DNA from 2 places in the Vreelandella sp. 2A-K22 genome. Region 2 is predicted to be linked to the other one. Evidence: predicted binding sites of a transcription regulator. Region 2 holds the regulator's gene; the other holds the start of a gene.
The links. Region 2 encodes LexA, which represses DNA repair genes until DNA is damaged. Its sites were predicted from a motif close to TACTGTNTANNTANACAGTA; they were not measured.
Positions count from the first base shown of each region.

Region 1: a site for LexA is predicted at 2,848-2,867, ahead of ruvA (Holliday junction branch migration protein RuvA). Genes of this name have one in related genera too.

Region 1 is NZ_JBSUGC010000003.1:352,443-360,255, forward strand. It holds gene ACW17M_RS06035 (FmdB family zinc ribbon protein) at 34-333, shown strand; gene aspS (aspartate--tRNA ligase) at 399-2,180, shown strand; gene ruvC (crossover junction endodeoxyribonuclease RuvC) at 2,260-2,823, shown strand; gene ruvA (Holliday junction branch migration protein RuvA) at 2,929-3,537, shown strand; gene ruvB (Holliday junction branch migration DNA helicase RuvB) at 3,624-4,661, shown strand; gene ybgC (tol-pal system-associated acyl-CoA thioesterase) at 4,658-5,071, shown strand; gene tolQ (protein TolQ) at 5,130-5,825, shown strand; gene tolR (protein TolR) at 5,837-6,274, shown strand; gene tolA (cell envelope integrity protein TolA) at 6,291-7,478, shown strand; gene tolB (Tol-Pal system beta propeller repeat protein TolB) at 7,478-7,813, shown strand, end outside.
Region 2 is NZ_JBSUGC010000004.1:36,903-44,715, reverse strand. It holds gene moaE (molybdopterin synthase catalytic subunit MoaE) at 1-456, shown strand, start outside; gene ACW17M_RS06425 (ribonuclease J) at 502-2,112, opposite strand; gene purU (formyltetrahydrofolate deformylase) at 2,343-3,197, shown strand; gene ACW17M_RS06415 (energy-coupling factor ABC transporter permease) at 3,237-3,908, shown strand; gene lexA (transcriptional repressor LexA) at 3,917-4,597, opposite strand; gene ACW17M_RS06405 (TetR/AcrR family transcriptional regulator) at 4,865-5,557, shown strand; gene ACW17M_RS06400 (L,D-transpeptidase family protein) at 5,535-6,071, shown strand; gene nagZ (beta-N-acetylhexosaminidase) at 6,135-7,172, shown strand; gene ACW17M_RS06390 (hypoxanthine-guanine phosphoribosyltransferase) at 7,237-7,813, shown strand, end outside.

The sequences.
Region 1 (7,813 bases), on a different contig from region 2:
TTGTCAGGGTTGAGCTTATTAGGAGTCATTAAGATGCCCATCTATGAATATGAGTGCAAGGCCTGCGGCCATCGCATGGAAAAATTGCAGAAAATTAGCGCCGATCCTCTCAAGGATTGCCCTGCATGCCAAAGTGATGGCTTGGAACGGCTTGTCTCGGCAGCGGGATTCCGTTTGGCCGGCGGCGGTTGGTACGAAACTGATTTCAAAACGGGTAGCAAAAAGAACCTGGCCGCTGATGGCAAAACTGCCTCTGCAGATGCCGGTAAATCAAGCGATTCCAGCGCTACCGCTAAGAGCGTTACTCCCAAAGACAAGGGCGCCGCGGCATAGCCGCGGCAGTCAGGGTCGGGACGCCCGCGACACACTCATTGCCACGTAACAGAACAGGATTTGACATGCGCAGCCATTATTGCGGCCAGCTAAACGAAACTTTGGTGGATCAAACGGTTACGGTATGCGGATGGGTTCATCGCCGCCGTGACCACGGTGGGGTAATTTTCCTCGATATGCGCGATCGCGACGGCATCGCACAGTTCGTGGTCGACCCTGATACCGCCGAGGCATTCGCTAATGCCGACCGTGCCCGCAGTGAATTTGTCCTGCGTATCACTGGTCGCGTTCGGCTGCGCCCAGAAGGCACCCAAAACGCCAACATGCCGACGGGTATGATTGAAGTGTTGGCAAAAGACGTTGAAGTGCTCAATACCGCCGTTACCCCGCCATTCCAGCTGGATGAGCATGGCAAGGTCGGCGAAGAAGTGCGCTTAAAGCATCGCTATATCGATCTGCGTCGCCCGGATATGATCGAGAAGCTGCGTCTGCGCTCGCGTATTTCTCATAACGTGCGCGCGTACCTCGAAAACCAAGGCTTCCTGGATATCGAAACGCCGGTACTCACCCGCGCTACGCCAGAGGGTGCTCGTGATTACCTGGTGCCTAGCCGTACCCACGCGGGTAGTTTCTTTGCACTGCCTCAGTCGCCGCAACTGTTTAAGCAGCTGTTGATGGTGGCGGGTTTTGACCGCTACTACCAAATTGCCAAGTGCTTCCGCGATGAAGACCTGCGCGCCGACCGTCAGCCTGAGTTCACTCAGATTGATATCGAGGCGTCGTTTGTGGAAGAGAACGACATCATGGGCATTACCGAAGCCATGATTCGTCAGCTTTTCCAGGACGTGCTAAAAGCCGAACTCCCTGAGTTCCCGCGCATGACCTGGCAGGAAGCGATGGACCGCTTCGGTTCCGATAAGCCGGATCTGCGTATCCCGCTGGAACTGACCGATGTCGACGACCTGATGCAGCAAGTCGATTTCAAAGTCTTCTCTGGCCCCGCCAGCGCGGATGATGGCCGCGTAGCGGCGCTGAAAGTACCCGGCGGCGCCAAGCTATCGCGCAAAGAGATCGACGAATATACCAAGTTTGTCGGCATCTACGGCGCCAAAGGCTTGGCGTGGATCAAGGTCAACGAGCGCGCCAAAGGGCTTGAAGGTCTGCAGTCTCCGATCGTCAAGTTTATGGAAAACATCGTTGAAGAGCTGCTCGACCGCGTGGGCGCAGAAGATGGTGACATCATCTTCTTCGGTGCCGATAAAGCCCGTATCGTTAACGAAGCCATTGGCGCGCTGCGCGTCAAGCTCGGTGCTGATCTGGAACTCTATACTCAAGAGTGGGCGCCACTGTGGGTAGTCGACTTCCCAATGTTTGAAGCCGACGACAGTGGTCGCCTGAGCCCGCTGCACCACCCCTTTACCGCGCCTTCCTGCACACCGGAAGAGCTCAAGGCAGACCCCGCCAATGCGCTTTCACGCGCTTACGATATGGTGCTCAACGGTACCGAATTGGGCGGCGGCTCTATTCGTATCCACGATCAGACCATGCAGAGCACGGTGTTTGAGATTCTAGGCATCGGTGAAGAAGAAGCCCAAGAGAAATTTGGCTTCCTGCTGGATGCACTTCAGTATGGTGCACCGCCTCATGGTGGCTTAGCCTTTGGCTTGGATCGCTTGGTCATGCTGATGGTCGGTGCCAAAACTATTCGTGAAGTCATCGCCTTCCCGAAAACCCAAAGCGCTGCCTGTTTGATGACCAATGCACCGGGCGAAGTCAGCCCCGAGCAGCTGAAAGATTTGAACATCCGCCTACGTCAGAAAGTCAAAGCGGAACCCGCCGCCGAATAAATCGGTTTGGATGGCTGCTCAACACCGACGCCACGGCGTCGGTGTTTTTGTATGTTCTAGTCACACGAGTATCGACGCCATGGAAGAGCAAAAGCCCGTCGTACCCATTCGCATTTTGGGCATAGACCCTGGCTCCCGGGTAACCGGTTACGGGGTGATCGACATTATTGGCGTTAAACCCTGCTACGTAGCGAGTGGCTGTATCCGCACGGCAGAAGGGGCCTTGGAGCAGCGCTTGGCGCAAATTTACGCCGGTCTTAGCGAAGTCGTCGGCCTGCATCGACCCTCCCAGGTGGCCATTGAGCGGGTATTTATGGCCAAAAATCCCGATTCAGCGCTGAAGCTTGGCCAGGCTCGGGGGGCGGCAATGGTGTGTATGGCCAATCATGGCTTGAGCCTTGCCGAGTACGCCGCGCGGCAGATCAAGCAGGCGGTGACCGGCCAGGGCGGCGCGGACAAAGAGCAGGTGCAGCATATGGTGACCGCCATTCTGCAGCTCTCCGCTACTCCCCAGGCCGATGCCGCCGACGCGTTAGCCATTGCGTTAACCCATGCTTATAACGGCTCTGTGTTTAGCAGCCATGGCTTGCCCGCTGCGCCATCTCGGGGCCGCCGTCGCTCAACTGGACGCTGGCGGCTTTAATTCCCGCTGTACCGCTGGCTGAACTACTGGTCACCTGTACAGAGTCGCTTTATAGTAATCACCTGTTTTTCACTCTATTTTTTTCATTCCGGTGCGAGCGTATTTATGATTGGACGTCTGAGTGGTCAGCTAGTGGCAAAGCAACCTCCCTGGATTGTGATCGACGTTCATGGCGTAGGTTACGAACTGGAAACCTCAATGAATACGCTGGTCGCACTTCCTGCGATTAACGAGAGCGTCTCATTATTCACCCATTTAACCATTCGTGATGATGCCCACTTACTCTATGGCTTCGGCCGTGAGCATGAACGTGCTCTGTTCCGCGCCTTGATCAAGGTCAATGGCGTAGGGCCCAAGCTTGCACTCGCCATCCTGTCGGGTATGGACGAAGACGCCTTTATGCGCTGCGTCCGTGATGACGACAGCAAAGCGCTGACAACCCTGCCAGGAGTGGGTAAGAAAACCGCAGAGCGGCTGATTATTGAAATGCGCGACCGTTTTCCCGAGTGGGAAGATGGCAGCGACGCGCTACTGCCCCTTGAAGCCACCAATGGCCGTGCTTCTACCCGCGATAGTCTTGCCGATGCGGAAGCCGCGTTAGTTAGCTTGGGGTATAAACTGACTGAGGCGTCGAAAATGCTCGCCGATATCGACCCCAATCAGTCTACCGAAGCGCTGATTAAAGCCGCGCTCACCCAGCGCATGGGTGGCTAAGCAGGCAGCGGTGTGAGTACGAAATTGTGGGTAGTGGATAGACCTTTGTGAATAGACCTTTTGAATCGCCATAAAGAAGAGCACCTATGTTAGAACACGATCGGCTGATCGCCGCTGAGCCTGAACAGGGGGAGGGGCGCATTGATTACGCGATTCGCCCCAAGCGGCTGGATGACTATATTGGCCAGCCGCGTGTGCGTGAACAACTGGAAATCTTTATCGGCGCCGCGCGGCTGCGTGAAGAGAGCCTGGATCACACTCTGGTATTTGGCCCCCCAGGGTTAGGTAAAACGACCCTTGCGCATATTATTGCCACCGAGATGGGCGTCGGTATAAAGTCGACTTCCGGGCCGGTACTCGAGCGGGCAGGCGATCTAGCCGCCATGCTGACTAATTTAGAGCCTGGCGATGTACTTTTTATCGATGAAATTCATCGCCTGTCACCGGTGGTCGAAGAAGTGCTCTACCCGGCCATGGAAGATTTTCAGCTCGATATTATGATTGGCGAAGGGCCTGCGGCACGTTCGATTAAACTGGATCTTCCCCGCTTCACCCTGGTGGGCGCCACGACCCGGGCAGGATTATTGACCTCCCCGCTGCGTGACCGATTTGGTATCGTGCAGCGGCTTGAATTTTATAACCTGGAAGAGCTAACAGAAATTGTCTCGCGTTCAGCGCGCTTGTTAGGCGTTGAAACCAGCCATGATGGCGCCATTGAAGTGGCCAGGCGTTCAAGGGGCACGCCGCGAATTGCCAACCGACTGCTACGCCGGGTGCGGGATTACGCCGAAATGAAAGGTAACGGCGTCGTCGATGTCGCCATGGCTGATGCGGCTCTCAATATGCTTAATGTGGATCACCACGGCTTGGATCATATGGATCGGCGGCTACTGCTGGCCATGATCGATAAATTTGACGGTGGGCCGGTGGGTATTGACTCACTCGCCGCGGCGATCAGTGAAGAACGTGACACGATCGAAGACGTTATTGAGCCCTATCTTATTCAGCAGGGCTTGATGATGCGCACTCCCCGCGGCCGGGTGGCCACCCGCCAGGCGTGGCTGCACTTTGAGCGCGTGCCCCACGAACAGGCAACCGATATGGAAGGAGAGCGCCGTCCGTGAGTAGCTGCACAAGAGAAGGTTATCGACTGCCGCTGCGCGTTTATATGGAAGATACTGACGCAGGCGGCATTGTCTACTACGTTAACTACTTGAAGTTTATGGAGCGTACGCGTAGTGAATGGCTCCGCCAGTTGGGCCTGAATCAGCAAACGCTGCTAGACGAAGGTACACAGCTAGTGGTATACCGCTTGGCCTGTCACTACGCGAAACCGGCTTACTTGGATGACGCGTTGGAAATTAGTGCTCACGTTACCAACGTTGGGCGCTGTCGGATGACATTTGAACAGCAGGTTTGGCGTAATGAGGAACTCCTATGCTCTGCCACAGTCGAGATAGCCTGCTTGAGCACCGAACGTTTACGGCCAAAAGCATGGCCAGCATCGCTTAAAGTTTTGACCCAGGCCTCTTAACCAAGAGGTCACTCACTGCGTCGGCAATCCCGACCCTAATAGATTGATGAGGGCACCTGTGAACGATAACACCATGTCCATTCCCCATTTGATAATGAATGCCAGTACTGTAGTGCAACTGGTAATGCTGCTGCTACTGGTGGGGTCGATCCTCTCTTGGGTAGTGATTTTTCAGCGCAGTATTGCGCTGGGCCGCGCCAAGAAAGAGTACAACCAATTTGAGGAGTCTTTTTGGTCAGGTGTCGACTTAAACGAACTCTATCGTGAGATTCCCGCCGATGACCCGCGCCACGGCGCCGAGCATATTTTTCAAGCTGGTTTTCGTGAATTTAACCGTTTGATGCCTAAAACCCGTGACCCGGATACCGTGCTGGAAGGCGTTCAGCGTAGCATGCGCGTAGCGTGGTCTCGGGAAGAGGATCGCTTAACCCAGCATTTAGTGTTTCTTGCCACGGTAGCCTCAGCTAGCCCCTATATCGGCTTGTTCGGCACTGTATGGGGCATCATGGGGTCGTTTCAGGCACTATCACTGACTCAGCAAGCGACCCTTGCTACAGTGGCTCCCTGGATTGCTGAAGCGCTCATTGCCACAGCCATGGGTCTATTTGCGGCGATTCCAGCGGTGATTTTCTATAACCGCCTATCCAACTCGTCTTCTCGCCTGCTGGGCAAATATGAAGACTTTGCCGAAGAGTTTCACGCTATCCTGCACCGCAATTTGCAAGGTCGTGACGGCAAACCGAGCGCCAGCTAAGGGAGAGAGCCATGCAAGGACCATTCAATCGTAGCGGCAAAAGCAAGCCAATGGCGGAGATTAACGTCGTCCCTTTCATTGACATCATGCTGGTACTGCTGGTGGTCTTTATGATCACCGCGCCCATGTTGACCCAGGGCGTACAAGTTGAGTTGCCGCAAGTCACCTCTCAGCCCATTGATATCCAGGAGGATAATGATCCGATCATTATCTCGGTTGATAGCGACGGTGGGTACTTCATCACGCTTGGGGAAGACTCCACGTCGGTGTCGCTGGATGAGATGTCCTCACGAGTGACAACGATTATAGAGCGTCGCCCAGGCACACCGGTAATGGTACGCGGCGACCGTAATGTGGCCTACGGTCAGATTGTCGTCTTGATGAGCACTCTGCAAGGCGCGGGCGTGGCTAATGTGGGGCTGCTATCTGAGCCGTCAAAAGATGGGTAAGGGCAAGGCGCAGCACATGGCACTGAAATCCCCGCGCGATCCTCAAGACGTCGGCTATAAGTGGCCGACTGTTCTGGCGATAGGTGTGCACGTAGCAATTGTAGCGTTTAGCTTGATCAGCCTGCCTAATCGAGACGCAGAACCTGACAGCTCCTCGATCGTACAGGCAACGCTGGTAAGCACCGAAACCTTTACCGACCAGGCGCAGCAAGCAACGGAAGAGCAGGCGGCGATGAATGCGCCTGCTGAAGCCCCCACCGAGCCTGATGCACCGGAAGAGCCTTCAGTTAGTGAGGAGCCTTCAGCCAGTGAAGAGCAGGCCGCAGCCGAGCAGCAAGCCGCCGAAGAGGCCGCCCAGCAGGCGGCGGAAGCGGAAGCACAAGCGTTAGAAGAGGCGCGTGCGGCCGCTGAAGCTGAGGCTCAGCGCAGAGCTGAAGAAGCGGCTGAGCAGGCCGAACAGCAGGCTGCTGAAGCGGCTGAACGTGAAGCCGAAGCGGAAGCTGCCGCAAAGCGCCAGCGTGAAGTGGAAGAGGCACAACGCCAGCAGGAAGCCGCCGAGCAGCAGCAACGCGAAGAGGCAGAAGCAGAACGCCAGCGCGAAGCCGAAGAACAGCAGCGCCGTGAAGCGGAAGAAGCCGAGCGTCAGCGCGAAGCTGAAGAGCAGCAGCGCCGTGAAGCGGAGGAGGCTGAACGCCAACGCGAAGCTGAAGAACAGCGATTGCGTGAGCAAGAGGAGGCTCAGCGAGAGCGAGAGGCCGAAGCACAGCGTCAGCGTGAAGCTGAAGAGCAGCAGCGTCGTGAAGCAGAAGCTGAGCGCCAACGCCAAGCCGCAGAAGCTGCCGAGGCGGCTATGCAGCGCCAACTGGACGGTGAGGCCGAAGCAGCTGCCAATGCCCAGCAGGCTGAGCAGGCTGCAAATAATTTCAGCAACATAATGAAACGAGCTATTGAACAAGCCTGGATAATTCCTGGTGGATCAAGTGATAGTATGCGGGCTTCTGTCAATGTGCGTCTGGGGCCTTCGGGGGAGGTATTATTAGTAAACGTAACATCATCGAGTGGCGATAGTGCCTTTGATCAATCCATTATTCAGGCGGTTGAGCAAGCGGCACCGTTTTCTGAGCTACTACAATTATCAGAAGATCAACAGCGTGAAATCCGACGCAATATCACTTTGAACTTTTCCCCAGGGGGAGTCCGTTGATGCAAACTCAAGTGTTAAAGAAATTTTGGTTATTGTGCTTGCTGTTCACTTTTAGCAGTGTGGCAAGTGCTAACTTAACCATTGAGATCACGCGGGGCAGCGATCAAGCGCTGCCGATTGGTGTCGTGCCGTTTGCCGGTTCAGACGGCCTGCCCGAAGATGTAGCACAGATTGTTCAAGATGACCTTGAACGCAGTGGCTATTTTGCCCCCTTGGCGCGCAGCGCTATGTTTGAGCAGCCTAGCCAATCTGACGATGTGCAGTTCGGTACCTGGCGTTCGCTGGACGTGCGCTATCTGGTCGTCGGCCAGGCAGAACAAACTGACGGTGGCTTT
Region 2 (7,813 bases):
CTGGATATTAAAGTAACGATTCAAGCAGCCTCGTTTCCAATGGACTACGGCTATGACGATGCCTTGGCTGGGCGTAGTGATATTGGCGCGGTGGTGAGTTTTACCGGCTTAGTGCGTGATTTTAATGAAACGCCGGACGTCACAGGGTTAACGCTGGAACACTATCCGGGAATGACCGAGCGTACGCTGACGGAGATTGGTGAACAGGCTTGGCAGCGCTGGTCGCTCCAAGCGGTGCGGATTATTCATCGTGTCGGTTACCTGGGGCCAGGCGATCCGATTGTGCGCGTACTCGTAGCCAGCGCACACCGGCGTGAGGCGTTCGAAGCCTGCGATTTTATTATGGATTACCTGAAAACCCAGGCGCCTTTCTGGAAGAAAGAGCACTCTGCCCAGGGCGAGTATTGGGTCAAAGAGCGTCACTCTGATCAACAAGATGCAGCGCGCTGGGAGTGAGACTGCCGCGTTGCTGCGCTTTTTTTTTCACAATAATGCACAGCTCTAACGATTGGCGGCGTTCTCCAGGGGGATGGTCTCTGGCATTTCGGCGGCCATAATCTGTAGATGCACGTCGGGCAGGTGCTGCATATGCTCCGCCAGCCACTGCACCATGCGAGGCTGTAATGCTTGGCGCAAGTCGGCAAGCGTCTCTGCTGCAATCTCCTCAAGCTGATCATCCAGCCAATCATTAAAGCTATCTTCATCTAGCGGGCTGGCCCCCGAGGCATCCAGCATCAAACGGCCAATACGCGCCCATCCAGTGTCAGTAGCCGTCACTGGCAGCGCTAAGTATAAGCTACCGCGACGGGCCTTGTTGGCGTCGTGCACCTCAAGACCAGGATGGGGCACCACGCTGTTTTGACTGACGATGCAGGGCGGCTGCGGATAGCGCGACTCACAGCGCAGCCCGTGACTGTCAAAGCAAATTAGATCGCCGTTCACCGGCGTCAATGGAGCGCTAATGCCTAGCTGTTTGGCAATAGTCTGATGAGCTTGTTGGTGACGGGCTTCGCCATGCACCGGTATGAGATGTTTTGGCCTGACCCACTGATACAGCTTGATCAGTTCATCCTGAGCGGGGTGCCCGGTAGCGTGCAGTTCAGGGTGGTTGAACTCGTCGTAGAGGTTGACACCTAAATGCGCCAAACGCTTTTTAAGCTGTTCAATGGGGCGTTCATTGCCAGGAATGGCTTTAGCCGAAAAAATAACGTTATCGCCCGGCTGAAGATCCACAAAAGGGTGGCGACCCTGGGCGAGGCGCTGTAGCGCAGCTCGGGGCTCACCCTGGCTACCGGTGGCGATAATCACCACTTCATCCGGGGGGAGGTAGCCTAAGTCATGATTGGGCACCAAAGGCGGTAAATCATCCATATAGCCGAGCCCCCGGGCAACGCTGACCATGCGCTCCATTGAACGGCCCATCAAGCTAATGCGTCGGCCACACTTCTGAGCGGCGCGCCCTATCGCTAACACCCGGGCAAGGTTACTGGCAAAGCAGGAGACCACCACCCGGCCCTGGCAGTTGCCGAGGGTTTTTGTCAGGGCGCGGGCGACGTCCCCCTCGCTACCGGAGTGCCCGGGCATGGGGGCGTTAGTGGAGTCGCCCACAACCAAGTCAACCGGGGCAAGCGCCTTGAAGAGGGCTGCACTGATCGGCGTGCCGATAATCGGTTCAGGGTCGAGTTTCCAGTCGCCGGTATGTAAAACGCGATAGCCACCGGCCATCATTATTAGCGCACAGCTTTCGGGAATCGAGTGGGTTAAAAGTAAATAGCGCAGCGTGAATGGCCCGCTCTCTAGGGCCTCGCCAGGTTCAATGACATGGATAGCCGCACTGCTAAGCTGATGCTCGGCAAATTTTAGCCGCAACAGGCCTGCCGCCAGCGGGGTGGCGTAAATGGGGCAGTTCCACATCGGCCATAGCCAGGCTGCGGCACCAATGTGGTCTTCGTGACCATGGGTGATAAATAGCGCTTTGGGCACGATCCCTAGTGCTTTCGGCGTATCAAGATTGGGTACCTGCAGTGGCGAGTTGGGAAGATCCTGGCGGATCATCATGCCGCAGTCCACGGCTATCCAGTGATCGTCATAGCCGTATAGCGTTAGATTCATTCCAATCTCACCGCATCCCCCCAGCGGCAACATGCGCAGCGGTGGACGACGACGGGGACGAATTTGAACGCGTGGTGAATGCATCTGTTATGAAAAACCTAAAAAGTAGTGACTTAACTATACGGGAAGGCAGGGGCAGCTAACAATCATCCATGGCCTTCCGATACACTATGCGACCTAAGCCGCTGGTTTGTCATAATTAACTTAGCAATAGGTCAAGAGTAGCTCACATGTCTCATTATTATCGTTTAGTGGTTTCCTGTCCTGACCGGGTGGGTATTGTTGCACGGGTATCGAGCTTTATTGCCCAGCAGGGCGGCTCCATTACCGAAGCCAGCCAGCACTCCGATTTAGAAACCGGCTGCTTTTTTATGCGCTACGAAATCCTGGCGGATTCGGTAGGTATGTCGGCGGAAGCGCTGAGCGCGGCATTTGAACCGATAGCCAGCGAATTCAATATGCAGTGGTCGCTGGTGGATACCCAGCAGCGTAGGCGCGTAGTGCTGATGGTGTCGCGGGAGTCACATTGCTTGGTAGATCTACTTTACCGCTGGCAGGCGGGGGAACTGGATTGCGACATTGTCGGGGTTATCTCCAACCATGATGATATGCGTTCGCTGACGGAGTGGTACGGTATTCCTTATCACCATGTACCGGTCGACCCCGACAATAAGCAAGCATCGTTTGCCAAGGTTCAGGCCGAAATCGACAGTGCCCGCGCCGACTGCGTGGTGCTGGCGCGCTATATGCAAATACTGCCCCCTGAGCTGTGCGCGCGCTATGCGGGGCGAGTGATCAATATTCACCACAGCTTTTTGCCCTCTTTTGCCGGGGCTAAGCCCTACCACCAGGCCTACCAGCGGGGGGTTAAGCTGATTGGCGCTACCTGCCACTATGTGACCGAGGAACTCGACGCAGGCCCCATCATCGAACAGGATATCCATCGCGTTAGCCACTGTCATACGCCTACTGATCTAGTCCGCTTTGGTCGTGATGTGGAGAAAGCCGTGCTCGCTCGAGGTTTGCGTTGGCACTTAGAGGATCGTGTGTTGGTGCATGGCAACAAGACAGTGGTATTTAGCTAAGTACTCTATAATGCCCGCCCATCAACCTGAGAGGCCGCCATGTCATTTGCGCAAAGTGTATTAGCGCCCTGGGCGCTGCTGTTCACCTGGCTACTCTCGTTAGCAGTGATCGCATGGGCGCTTTGGGGGCGGCCCTGGCAGGTGTTGATAGCGGATTCAGCGCTTCAGCACCGCTGGCTGGGTACTACGCTGGCGGTGATGCTGATGTGGCAGCTTCGTGCCCAGGCTGTTGATTGGCTAACGCTACACCTTGTTTTTACAGTATTGATGACACTGGTTTTTAAAGCGCCATTAGCGCTGATTAGCAACGTGCTGATCAACATTGCCATGGTGGTGATTGGCCGCAATGAGTGGATGTTGCTGGGGGCAAATGTGCTGGTTACCGGGATCGTCCCGGCGGCCGTTATTGGCACGGTATGGCGGCTGGTAGATCGCCGCCTGCCGGATAACTTGATGGTCTTTCTGTTTGCCTGCGGCTTTTTTGGCGCGGCGCTGGCAACGCTGGGAGGAGGCTTGGCGGCGGTAGTGCTGATTATCGTCGCGGGTACAGACCCTGAGGCGATCTATCTCGCCCAGGAGTATGCGCGTTTTTTACCACTGCTAATGCCTTCAGAGGCATTTATTACTGGCATGCTGTTGAGCATCCTGCTGGTCTATCACCCAAACTGGGTGGCCACCTTCAATGACCACCGCTATATCGACCTGCAGTAGCGGATTTATTAGCCGAGTGCCTGGCCGTTGCCACCACGAATTACGCCGACTCCAACGCCTTCAATATCGAGCGCTTGAGAGCGCAGGTCGATTTCAATGGGCGCAAAATCAGGGTTCTCTGCAAACAGCGTCACTTGGTGCCCCTGGCGTTTGAAGCGTTTAACCGTTACTTCATCGTCCAGGCGGGCAACCACGATCTGGCCATCGCGAACCCGGTCAGTGCGATGAACCGCCAGTAAATCACCTTCCAAAATGCCAATATCCTTCATGGAAAGGCCGCGTACGCGCAGCAGATAGTCAGCTTTGGGAGTGAAGTACTCGGCCGGTAGCGGGCAGTAGCGATCAATATGTTCGGCGGCCAAAATGGGGCTGCCGGCAGCTACTTCCCCGATCACAGGCAGGCCAGTGGGTGGGGCTTCCACGTTGGTTGTGGGTAAGGCGGTGACTGCGCTATCCAGGACTTCTTGAGGTTCCTGGTTGGGCAGGCGGATGCCGCGAGAGGTGTTGCGGATAATGCGAATAACACCTTTGCGTTCCAGCGCGCGCAGGTGCTCTTCAGCCGCATTGGGTGAGCGGAAGCCAAGTGCTTTGGCAATCTCGGCGCGGGTAGGAGGGTAGCCAAATTCGCCCATGGTCTTAACGATAAAATCAAACACGTGCTGTTGGCGAGCGGTTAGCGGACGCGACATACCAGACTCCATAAATAGTGAATAGACAGTAACAAGTTAAATGTCGACTTAATCAATAAGTGTTTAAGTATACAGTATGTTCCTCTGTCCAGTATATGGCTTGTCTGTGCCTATTGCCGATGTCTATGCAATTTTTCTAATCGTTTGAAACTAAGTTTCTGCTTATTTAATACGTCACATTTTGTCAATAAATCAAGCGTTGAGCCCGCCTACGTTATGGCATAGTATTTTGCTATGTTTTAAACACCTGTTTCCCTGGAGAGCGACATGGCTCAATCTGATACGGTGACCCGTATACTCGACACCGCCGAGGTGCTGTTTGCAGAGCGGGGTTTTGCTGAAACTTCGCTGCGCAACATCACTAGCAAAGCGCGGGTTAACTTAGCCGCTGTTAATTACCATTTTGGTTCCAAAAAAGCCTTGATTCAGGCCGTTTTTGCCCGCTACCTGGATCCGTTTAGTCAGCGCTTTCATACTGCGCTAGATGAGCTCGAGGGCCAACACGCCGGGCGCGTTATCCCGCTGGAAACACTGCTCGAGACCATGGCAACTACCGTTCTCGCGGTGCCCGCCGAGCGCAATAGTTTGAAAGTGTTTATGCGCCTGCTGGGTCTTGCCTACAGTCAAGCACAGGGACATCTAAGACGTTATATCCAGGAAGAGTATGGCGATGTGTTTACACGCTTCACCGAGCTTGTGCGCAAAGCAACGCCGGATCTGCCTGACGCCGAGCGTTTTTGGCGGCTACACTTTGTGCTCGGCACGGTAATCTTTACCCTGTCTGGCCTCGATGCGCTACGCGATATCGCGGAGAAGGATTACCACGAGCAGGTATCTGTGCGTGATTTGGTCAGGCGATTGCTCCCGGTAGTGGTGGCTGCTATGAATGCGCCGTTACCCATAGCCCTTGACGGTGCCAAGCCAGAAGAAGGAAAACATGCGAACTCCTACGCTAGCTGAGCTACCTCCAACGGAACATATCTGGCTGGAGATTGATACTACCGAACAGTTGCTGCGCTGTTGGCGAGGGCCAAAAGTGCTCCATGAGTGTTCTATTTCATCCGGTGCTGCCGGAAGCGGGGAGCGCAATGGCAGTGGTAAAACCCCCCGCGGGTGGCACTATGTGCGCGCGGCCATTGGCGGAGATATGCCCGAAAATGCGGTGTTTCGAGGTCGCCGCTGGACGGGCGAGACATTTTCGCCCGAACTCGCCGAAGAGCATCCAGAGCGTGACTGGATTCTGACCCGCATACTGTGGCTGTGTGGCTTGGAAAAGGACGTGAACCGCGGTGGTCAGGTGGACTCGCAACGGCGCTATATTTACCTGCACGGGACGCCGCCTGACGAGCCCATGGGCGTTGCTGCGTCCCACGGCTGTATTCGTTTACGCAATAGTGATTTGCTCTATATCTTTTCGTTAGCGTTGCCGGGTACCCCTGTTTGGTTGCACGGTGGCCGCCAGTCCTTTGATTGATCAGATTTTGACACCGCTAGACGATCGTCTAGAATCATCGCCCCTTTTCATGGACCTATCACGATGACTCAACCGTTAGGCCCGGTCATGCTTGACCTTGAAGGCCCAAAATTGACGGCTGCAGAAAAACGCTTGCTGCTAGAACCGACGGTAGGGGGCGTAATTTTGTTTGCCCGCAACGTTGAAAATGGCTATCAGGTTCGCAAGCTCTGCAGCGATATTCGCCGTGTGCGTGCTGATTTACTGCTTGCCGTGGATCAAGAAGGCGGTCGCGTTCAGCGCATAAAAGAGGGGTTAACACGCCTGCCTGCCATGGCGCGTATCGGCGAGTGTTACCGCGCTGCCCAGGGAGAGGGGCTGGCGTTAGCTAAAGATGCCGGCTGGTTGTTAGGGATGGAGATGGCTGCCTGCGGTCTGGATCTGAGCTTCGCCCCGGTACTTGATGTGGAGAGCGGTCTATCCAGCGTTATTGGTGATCGTAGTTTCAGCAGTGACCCACAGCACGTAGCCCAGCTGGGCAATGCATTTATTCAGGGGCTTCACGATGCCGGTATGGCCGCTGTGGGTAAGCACTTTCCCGGCCACGGTGGTGTCGCGGCGGACTCACACGTTGCATTGCCGATAGACGATCGCCCGCTAGAAGTGATGAAACAGCACGATCTTGTGCCCTTTACCCAGTTAGCTTCACAGTTAGATGGGATTATGCCCGCACACGTTATTTATAGTGCTTTTGATACGCGCCCAGCAGGCTTTTCACCCAACTGGTTGGGCATGCTGCGGGAATCGCTAGGCTTCAAAGGCTGCATTTTTTCAGATGACCTGAGTATGGCCGGCGCCCACGAGGCGGGAGACCCCAAAGCGCGTGCCCAGGCAGCGCTGGCAGCAGGCTGCGATATGCTGCTGGTATGTAATGACCGAGCCTCCGCGCTTGAAGTGATGGAGGCATGCCACGGAATCAATTCTAAGCGCCCCGCTAAGTTGCGCTATAGCCGTGCGCGCCCAGACCTAGATGCGCTGAGTGCATTGGGCCGTTGGCGTCGTACTCACGCTAAGCTGGAAGCGCTAGCGGATAAGCCCAAGTCCAGTGCGGAAGCAGAGTAAGCCCAGCGCTGAATAAATCTCTTACTTAAATAAATGAAGTTTTAACCCGCCGTGGAGTTGGTAGATGTCAAAGTTGGATAAAGAAGCATTAGAGTCGCTGGACTCGATGCGTGAGCTGATGGATAACGCCGACTGCCTAATTTCTCAGCAAGAGGTAGAGCGGGCGCTGGATCGTATGGCGGAAGAGATTACTCGGGATTTAGGCGATAAACTGCCGGTTTTTTACTGCGTAATGAATGGTGGCTTGATTACCACCGGTCATCTGCTTACCCGCTTGGGCTTTCCGTTGGAAGTAGATTATTTGCATGCCACTCGCTACCGCAACGAGCTGCGCGGCGGCGAGCTTTTTTGGCGCGTTTCCCCTGAAGTGCCCATGGCGGGCCGTCACGTAGTGATTGTTGACGATATCCTGGATGAGGGGGCGACCCTGGCGGCCATTTTGGCTTACTGCGAAGAGGCCCAGGCCGCCAGCGTTACCACAGCGGTGTTGGTCGATAAACAGCACAACCGCAAAGCAGTGCCTGGGTTGAAAGCCGACTACTGCAGCCTGGAAGTTGCCGACCGTTATGTGTTTGGCTTTGGTATGGATTACAAAGGCTACTGGCGCAACGCGCCGGGAATTTTTGCCCCCAAAGGCATGT